2 regions of the Streptomyces sp. SLBN-8D4 genome follow, and region 2 is predicted to be linked to the other one. Evidence: riboswitches for the same ligand, from Rfam matches in the RefSeq annotation. Region 2 holds a riboswitch; the other holds the start of a gene.
The links. A riboswitch is a leader RNA that binds a small molecule or an ion and turns the genes downstream of it on or off. The one in region 2 is predicted to bind S-adenosylmethionine.
Positions count from the first base shown of each region.

Region 1: it holds a riboswitch for S-adenosylmethionine, as region 2 does, so the genes downstream of both, thrC (threonine synthase) here and RKD20_RS32275 (aminotransferase class V-fold PLP-dependent enzyme) in region 2, are expected to answer to the same signal.

Region 1 is NZ_JBMGQC010000001.1:5,356,417-5,361,091, reverse strand. It holds gene groL (chaperonin GroEL) at 1-148, opposite strand, end outside; gene RKD20_RS24345 (cold-shock protein) at 671-877, opposite strand; gene RKD20_RS24340 (MoaD/ThiS family protein) at 1,321-1,596, opposite strand; gene thrC (threonine synthase) at 1,593-2,873, opposite strand; SAM riboswitch class I at 2,891-3,049, opposite strand; gene RKD20_RS24330 (glucosyl-3-phosphoglycerate synthase) at 3,198-4,142, shown strand; gene RKD20_RS24325 (alpha,alpha-trehalose-phosphate synthase (UDP-forming)) at 4,250-4,675, shown strand, end outside.
Region 2 is NZ_JBMGQC010000001.1:7,106,989-7,111,663, forward strand. It holds gene RKD20_RS32265 (cytochrome b) at 1-1,488, shown strand, start outside; gene trpD (anthranilate phosphoribosyltransferase) at 1,676-2,740, shown strand; SAM riboswitch class IV at 2,817-2,933, shown strand; gene RKD20_RS32275 (aminotransferase class V-fold PLP-dependent enzyme) at 3,054-4,415, shown strand; gene RKD20_RS32280 (protein kinase domain-containing protein) at 4,484-4,675, shown strand, end outside.

The DNA of each region.
Region 1 (4,675 bases), 1.8 Mb from region 2:
TGGTGATCGTGGGGGCGCCCCACTTCTTCTCGAGGACGACGTTGCGGCCCTTGGGGCCGAGCGTCACCTTGACGGCGTCCGCGAGCTGGTTCATGCCGCGCTCGAGGCCGCGCCGTGCCTCCTCGTCGAACGCGATGATCTTGGCCATGTGAAGTGGTCCCTCCAGGACTGGGGGTGATTCCTTCGGACCGCGCCCGCGCCCGCGACGGACGGCTCGCCTGCCTGCGGATCCTTGCCCCACTAGGCCTGCGGGCCTCACCGACCCGGTCCATCTTTGTCACTCTCACCTTCAGAGTGCTAACGCCAATGATTAGCACTCGGCATGGTCGAGTGCAAGCGCCTACCGAAGACCGGGGTGCGTTCGACCGTCGGACGGCTGCCTGCCGGTGGGGGCTGAGCGCGCAGTTCCCCGCGCCCCTGGGTGGGTTGCAGTGGCCCGGCGCCACGGACGATCAGGGGCCGCCGCAGGCATCCAGGGGCGCGGGGAACTGCGCAGAAACGCCCGCCCCCACCGAACCCGCACCCGAAACCCCACCCGCGCCCGCACAAGACCCCGCCCAGCCGCCGGAGGCACATGCACATGCCGAAGGGCCCGTACCCATGACTCCCCATGGGTACGGGCCCTTCGGAGAAGAACGAAGAACGACGCTGTTGTTACCCGGCGCGTGCTTCAGCCAGTCGCGAGACGGACCATGTCCGCCTGCGGCCCCTTCTGACCTTGCGAGATCTCGAACTCGACCCGCTGGCCCTCTTCAAGGGTGCGGTAGCCGTCCATCTGAATCGCGCTGTAGTGGACGAATACATCCGCACCACCGTCGACCGCGATGAAGCCGTACCCCTTCTCCGCGTTGAACCACTTGACGGTGCCCTGAGCCATGCCTAACTCCCCTATTACTGGCCCTTGCACGGATCCACACTTCATGGATCCGGGTCAGACCTCACCCCCCACATGGTTGGGGGCGTGCGCCGGAACGCGTCGACCGCGGCTGAATGTATCTGTCCAACTGCCGTCTGCAACAGGTCAATCGGACGAGAATTCTGGACGGAAGGGGTCCGGAATGTAGTGAGAATTCGCCCGAATTCGGGGCAAGTCGGGCCCCATAAAAGGAGCATAAGGCGCAAAGAACCCACACACTTTGGCTACTTCTCGTCGCATCCGAAGTCGGAACTCATATGCGTCCGGCATGAAGGAAGCAGCGGGTTCCCCAACTGTACCGTGCTCAACCATAGAGAATTGCCCCCTCCGCTTCTCTCGCGGAGAGGGCAATCGGATGAACACTCGGTAATTACTGTTACCGAAGGTAATGACCAGTCATAAGGTCACCCGCCGGCAACCGCCGGGATGATGGAGACTCCGGCCCCGTCGGGCGTCGCCGTCTCAAGCCCCTGCTCGAACCGCACATCGTCGTCGTTCACGTACACGTTCACGAACCGCCGCAGCTTGCCCTGGTCGTCGAGAACACGCGCGGCGATACCGGTGTGGTTCTTCTCCAGATCGGCGATGACCTCGGCGAGGGTCCCACCCTCGGCCTGCACCTCGGCCTGGCCGCCGGTGTAGGTGCGCAGGATGGTGGGGATGCGGACGTTGACGCTCATGCGAGGCCAGCCTCTCGGAAAGAGTCCAGGTTCGGACGAATCGTGGCGGTGAGCCCGGTACCGGCCACCGCGTCCAGGGTCTTGAGACCGTCGCCGGTGTTCAGCACCACCGTGGTCTTCGTCGGGTCGAGGACGCCGTTCTCGATCAGCTTTCGCGTCACACCCACGGTCACGCCACCCGCGGTCTCCGCGAAGATGCCCTCGGTCCGCGCCAGCAGCTTGATCGCGTCCACGATCTGCTCGTCGTTCACGTCCTCCACCGCACCGCCGGTTCGGCGGGCGATGTCCAGCACGTACGGGCCGTCCGCCGGGTTGCCGATGGCGAGCGACTTGGCGATGGTGTCCGGCTTCTGGGGGCGGACCACGTCGTGCCCGGCCTTGTACGCCACCGACACCGGCGAGCACCCCTCGGCCTGCGCGCCGAAGATCTTGTACGGCTTGTCCTCGACGAGCCCCAGCTTGATCAGCTCCTGCAGACCCTTGTCGATCTTCGTGAGCTGCGATCCGGAGGCGATCGGCACGACCAACTGGTCGGGGAGCTTCCAGCCGAGCTGCTCGCAGATCTCGTACGCCAGGGTCTTGGACCCCTCCGCGTAGTACGGCCGCAGGTTGACGTTGACGAAGCCCCAGCCCTCGCCGGCCGGGTCGCCGATCAGCTCGGAGCAGAAGCGGTTCACGTCGTCGTAGTTGCCCTCGATGCCGACGAGCTCGCCGCCGTAGATCGCGGCCATGACGACCTTGCCCTGCTCCAGGTCGTGCGGGATGAACACGCAGGAGCGGAAGCCGGCGCGGGCGGCCGCGGCACCCACCGCACCGGCGAGGTTGCCGGTGGAGGAGCAGGAGAGGGTGGTGAAGCCGAAGGCGCGCGCGGCCTCGATGGCCTGCGCGACGACACGGTCCTTGAAGGAGTGCGTCGGGTTGCCGGAGTCGTCCTTGATGTACAGGCCGCCGGTCACGCCGAGCTCGCGGGCGAGGTTGTCGGCCTTGACGAGCTGGGTCCAGCCGGGGTTGATGTTGGGCTTGTCCGCCACGTCCGCGGGGACGGGCAGCAGCGGGGCGTAGCGCCAGATGTTCGCGGGTCCCGCCTCGATCTGCTTGCGGAGCTCCTCGGTGTCGTAGGCCGAGAAGTCGTAGGCGATCTCGAGCGGGCCGAAACACTCCTCGCAGGCGAAGACCGGGCCGAGGGGGACGCGGTGACCGCATTCGCGGCAGCTCAGCGCCGCGGCGGGACCCAGGTCGACGGAGTTCGTGGTGCTTGCAACTGTCTGCGCAGCCATGGAGGCGAGGCCCTTTCTCCTCATCTTCCTCACGACGCATCTCGCCGTGAGACGGATTTGGCACCTTCCCGAGTCGGGAGCCTCGCGGAGACGATCGTCAGCGATCGCTACGAGAACCGACTGGAGGGTTGCCGGGGCTTCATCGGGCCGTATCCCTCTGCCCCTCTGGATGAGCGGTATGAAGTTGTGAACGGCGGGCCACCCAGGACATGCGATGGTCACCCGCGTTGTTCAAGACTGTAACCGAAGGCCAGGACAGTTGAGATAGTCGTCCGAACGGCGAGATGGATCACACGCAGATCACACGCAGAGGAGCCGCGCACTGTGCTGAACGAAGTCGAGCGCTGGCTGGCCGCCCGGTCCTGGTCCGCGAGCGATCGCCCACTCCACCGGATCATGGCCGCGAAGCGGAGCACGGGTCGGACCGTCAGTGTCGTCCTGCCCGCGCTCAACGAGGAGGAGACGGTCGGTGACATCGTCGCCGTGATCCGTCATGACCTCATGCAGCAGGTCCCGCTCGTCGACGAGATCGTCGTCGTCGACTCGGGATCGACCGACCGCACCTCGGAGGTCGCCGCCGCGGCCGGGGCGCGGGTCGTCCACCGCGACGACATCCTCCCGCGCATACCGACCGTGCCCGGCAAGGGCGAGGTCCTGTGGCGCTCCCTGCTCGTCACCAGCGGGGACATCGTCTGCTTCATCGACGCCGACCTGAAGGAGTTCTCCTCGGACTTCGTCTCCGGCATCGTCGGCCCGCTGCTCACCGACCCCGAGGTCGACCTGGTCAAGGGCATGTACGACCGTCCCCTGGGCGGTGCCGCCGGGCAGGGCGGCCGGGTCACCGAGCTCATGGCGCGCCCGCTGCTGAACATGCACTGGCCGCAGCTGGCCGGTTTCGTGCAGCCGCTGGGCGGCGAGTACGCGGCCCGGCGCTCGCTGCTGGAGCAGCTTCCGTTCCCCGTCGGCTACGGCGTCGAGCTGGGCATGCTGGTCGACGCCCTGCACCTGGTCGGCCTGAACGCCCTCGCCCAGGTGGACGTCGGGGTGCGCAAGCACCGCCACCAGGACGGACAGGCCCTGGGCCGGATGTCCGCCGCGATCTACCGCACCGCCCAGCTCCGGCTGGCCCGCGGTCACATGATCCGGCCCGCCCTCACCCAGTTCGAGCGGGGCCGGGACGGCTTCGAGCCGCGCACGTACTCCGTGGACACGGAGGAGCGGCCGCCGATGGTGGAGATCGCGGAGTACGCGGAGCGGAAGGTCGCGTGACGGCCCGGGTGGCAGAACGGGTGACAGAACGGGGCGTTCCGTATACGTCCGCGCACTGAGCGCAACCGTACGTTTGAGCGTTTCCGGGCCGGGCTAGGTTGAGGCGTATGGCTTCCACGTCTTCCGTGCAGGGTGCTGCCCAGGTATTGGTCGCGTCCAACCGCGGCCCGGTCTCGTACGAGGTCCAGGAGGACGGTTCGCTGCGCCCCAGACGGGGTGGCGGCGGACTGGTCTCGGGACTTTCGGCGATCGGTCCGGAGGCGGGCGCGCTGTGGGTGTGCTCGGCGCTGTCCGACGGCGACCGCGAGGCGGTGCGGCAGGGGGTCGGCGAGGACGGCGTCCGCATGCTCGCCATCCCGGCCGACGTGCACGCGGACGCGTACAACGGCATCGCGAACTCGGTCCTCTGGTTCGTCCACCACCTCCTCTACCAGACCCCGCTGGAGCCGTCCTTCGACGCGGAGTTCCGGCGGCAGTGGGCGTCGTACGAGACGTACAACCGCGCCTTCGCCGAAGCGCTCGCGCAGGAGGCG
Region 2 (4,675 bases):
TTGGGTGAGGTCTGCCTCTACAGCTTCATCATCATCATCCTCACGGGTGTGTACCTGACGCTGTTCTTCCACCCGTCGATGAACGAGGTGGAGTACCACGGCAGCTACGTCCCGCTGCAGGGACAGCTGATGTCCGAGGCGTTCAACTCGACCATGCACATCTCCTTCGATGTGCGCGGTGGTCTGCTGATCCGGCAGATCCACCACTGGGCGGCGCTGATCTTCCTCGCCGGCATGTTCGTGCACATGATGCGTGTGTTCTTCACGGGCGCGTTCCGCAAGCCGCGTGAGGTCAACTGGCTGTTCGGCTTCCTGCTGTTCGTCCTCGGCATGTTCACCGGCTTCACCGGTTACTCGCTGCCGGACGACCTGCTCTCCGGCACCGGTGTCCGCTTCATGGAGGGCGCGATCCTGTCCGTGCCGATCGTCGGCACGTACCTGTCGTTCTTCCTGTTCGGCGGGGAGTTCCCGGGCGGCGACTTCGTGGCCCGCTTCTACTCGATCCACGTCCTGCTGCTGCCGGGCATCATGCTCGGCCTGGTCGTCGGCCACCTGATCCTGGTCTTCTACCACAAGCACACGCAGTTCGCGGGTCCCGGCAAGACGAACAACAACGTCGTCGGCATGCCGCTGCTGCCGGTCTACATGGCCAAGGCCGGAGGCTTCTTCTTCCTGGTCTTCGGTGTCATCGCGGCCATCGCGGCGATCGCCTCGATCAACCCGATCTGGTCGATGGGCCCCTACCGTCCCGACCAGGTGTCCACGGGCGCCCAGCCGGACTGGTACATGGGCTTCTCCGAGGGCCTGATCCGTGTCATGCCGGGCTGGGAGATCAACTTCTGGGGCCACACGCTCGTCCTGGGCGTGTTCATCCCGCTGGTCATCTTCCCGCTGGTCCTGGTCGCGATCGCGGTCTACCCGTTCATCGAGTCCTGGGTCACCGGCGACAAGCGCGAGCACCACATCCTGGACCGGCCGCGCAACGCCCCGACGCGTACGGCCTTCGGTGTCGCGTGGATCACCTGGTACATGGTGCTGCTGATCGGTGGTGGAAACGACCTCTGGGCCACCCACTTCCACCTGTCGATCAACGCCATCACCTGGTTCGTGCGGGTGGCGTTCTTCGTCGCCCCGGTCCTCGCGTTCGTCGCCACCAAGCGGATCTGCCTCGGCCTCCAGCGCCGCGACAAGGACAAGGTGCTGCACGGCCGCGAGTCCGGCATCATCAAGCGCCTGCCGCACGGTGAGTTCATCGAGGTCCACGAGCCGCTCAGCCAGGAGCAGCTGCACACGCTCACGGCGCACGAGCAGTACGCGCCGGCGCAGATCGGTCCCGCGGTCGACGAGAACGGCGTCGAGCGGAAGATCAAGGGCACCGAGAAGCTGCGCGCCAAGCTGAGCGAGGCGTACTACGGCGACGAGGCCCAGATCCCCAAGCCGACCGTCGAGGAGTACAAGGAGATCACGAGCGGCCACGGCCACCACTGATCGCTGCTTGTCGCTGCGCTCGCCACGCGCGGTAGTAAGGGCCCGTCCGGTGTGTCGGACGGGCCCTTTGCCGTGGGGGTTCGGTGGGGGCTTGTCGGGTCCCGTCCGAACGCCGGACGGGGCCCTGCGGCGTGCTGTGGGCTGGATAGGGTGTGGGCACACTTTCTACGACATCTGGAGCGGCCCCATGAGCGCTGTGACCCCCGCTGGAGGCGACACCGCGGCGGGCCGTTCCTGGCCCGAGGTACTGAACGCCCTGCTGTACGGACGGGACCAGAGCGCCGACGCGACGGCGTGGGCCATGGACCGGATCATGCAGGGCGAGGCGACCGACGCGCAGATCGCCGGCTTCGTGGTCGCCCTCAGGGCCAAGGGCGAGACGGTCGAGGAGATCAACGGGCTGGTGCGGACGATGTACGCGCACGCCAATGTGATCGAGGTGCCCGGGCGGACCGTGGACATCGTCGGCACCGGCGGCGACGGCGCCAAGACCGTCAACATCTCCACCATGTCGGCGATCGTCGTGGCCGGCACCGGCGCCACGGTCGTCAAGCACGGCAACCGGGCCGCCTCCTCCGCGTCCGGCGCCTCGGACGTCCTGGAGAAGCTCGGCGTCAACCTGGAGCTGACCCCGCGACGGGTGGCCGAGGTGGCCGGTGAGGCCGGGATCACATTCTGCTTCGCGGTCAAGTTCCACCCGGCGCTGCGGCACGCGGGCGCCGCCCGCGGGCAGTTGGGCATCCGCACGGTGTTCAACATCCTCGGCCCGCTGACCAACCCCGCACGGGTGCGGTCCCAGGCGGTCGGGGTCGCCGATCCGCGCATGGCGCCGGTCGTCGCGGGCGTCTTCGCCGAACGCGGCAACTCCGCCCTCGTCTTCCGCGGCGACGACGGCCTCGACGAGCTGACGACCACGTCGACCTCCCGCGTCTGGATCGTCCGCGACGGCAAGGTCACCGAGGAGAGCTTCGACCCCCGGGACGTCGGCATCGAGCTGGTGCCGGTGGAGGCCCTGCGGGGCGGTGACCCGGCGTACAACGCGGAGGTCGCCAGGAAACTGCTGGACGGCGAGACCGGCCCGGTCCGTGACGCCGTACTCCTGAACTCGGCGGCCGCGCTGGTCGCCCTGGACCCGGGCACCGGGACCCTGGCCGAGCAGCTCCGGGCCGGGATGGACAAGGCCGCCGAGTCGATCGACTCGGGGTCGGCGAAGCGGACGCTGGAGCGCTGGGTGGCCGCGAGCAACGCGTAGCGAACACCAGGGCGTCGTCCCGCGATCCGGACACGGGTTGCGGGACGACGATCACCTCACGTATTTTCTTTGACCAGGTCATGAGTGACAGTCATGAGGCCCCGGCCGACTGTCCGGCAACCCTCCGTCCGTGGCGGGGTGCCCCGGGTGAAGACCAGGCCGTAGGCAGCGAGGTCTGCGGCAAGCACGGATCCCTCACGAACCAGGGATCCTGGTCGTTCGAGGAGTCTTCCGTGAGCAAGCGAATGCGATAGGGCGCCGAGCCCCGCCTCCGCACACCCATCTCACTTTTCTCTTTCCACGGGAGTTCCCCATGTCTGTCTCCACCGCTGCCTCCGCCCAGACCATTTGTGCCCAGCTGCCCGTTCTGGGCCGGGATGTCACCGTCCCGCTCGTGACCGGCGGCGAAGTCACCTACGCGGCGCTCGACTACGCGGCCAGCGCACCGGCCCTCCAGCGGGTGTGGGACGACGTGGCGGCGTACGCGCCCTACTACGGCAGCGTGCACCGCGGGGCCGGCTACCTCTCCCAGCTGTCGACCGACCTCTTCGAGAACGCCCGCAGGACCGTCACCGAGTTCCTCGACTGCCGCGACGACGATCAGCTGATCTTCACCCGGTCGACCACCGACTCGCTCAATCTCCTCGCCGCCGCCCTCCCCGCCGACTGCCAGGTCTTCGTCTTCGAGACCGAGCACCACGCGAGCCTGCTGCCCTGGCAGGACGCCCGGGTCAGCTACCTCGACGCGCCGCGCACCCCGCGGCAGGCCGTCGAGACCCTGGAGAAGGCCCTCGCCGACCGGGACCCCCACGGCCCGGCCCTGGTCTGCGTCACCGGCGCCTCCAACGTCACCGGTGAGCTGTGGCCCGTACGAGAGCTCGCGGCGGCCGCCCACTCCCACGGTGCCCGCATCGTGCTCGACGCGGCCCAGCTCGCCCCGCACCACCCGGTGAGCGTCCGTGACCTCGACGTCGACTGGATCGCCTTCTCCGGCCACAAGCTCTACGCACCCTTCGGCTCCGGTGTCCTGGCCGGCCGCGCCGACTGGCTGCGGGCCGCCGACCCCTACCTCGCGGGCGGCGGCGCCAGCCGCAAGGTCACCCGGCGCGAGGACGGGGGAGTGGACGTGGAGTGGCACGAGAGCGCCGCGCGGCACGAGGCAGGCTCGCCCAACGTCATCGGCGCCTACTCCATCGCCTCCGCCTGCAAGGCGCTGACCGAGGCCGGGTTCGGCAGCCTGGTCGCCCGTGAGCAGCACTTGATCGGGAAGGTCCGCGAAGGGCTGGCCGAGGTTCCCGAGGTCCGCGTCCTGTCCCTCTTCGGCGACGACGCCCCCCGCGTCGGCGTGATCTCCTTCGTCGTCGAGGGCTGGAACAGCTCCCACTTCGCCGCCGCCCTCTCCGCCGAGTACGGCATCGGCGTCCGCGACGGCCTCTTCTGCGCCCACCCCCTCGTCCGCACCCTCCTCGGCAGCGACCCGCAGTCCCAGGGCGAGTGCGGTGCCCCCGAGGCCGCGCCGGGCGAGAAGTCCCTCAACGCGATCCGGGTGAGCTTCGGCGCGGGCACGCCGGACGAGCACGTGGAGCGCTTTGTGAAGGCCGTGAAGGAACTGGTCGCGGACGGTGCGAAGTGGACGTACCGCACCGAGGACGGCCGCTGCGTCCCGGCCGTCTGACGTACTGAGGTCCGGCACGCGTATACGCTCCCCCTCGGCAGCCGTACGGAATGCAGGGGGAGCACGGGGTGCAGGAGCTGCGCGAGACGGACCCGCGGACCATCGGGCCCTACGAGGTCCTGGGCAGACTCGGGTCCGGCGGCATGGGCGAGGTGTACCTCGCCGAGGCGCGCGGCGGACTGCGGCTGGCGGTGAAGGTCGTACGGGCCGAGCACGCCGAGGACCGCACCTTCCGCGCCCGGTTCCGGCACGAGGTGCGG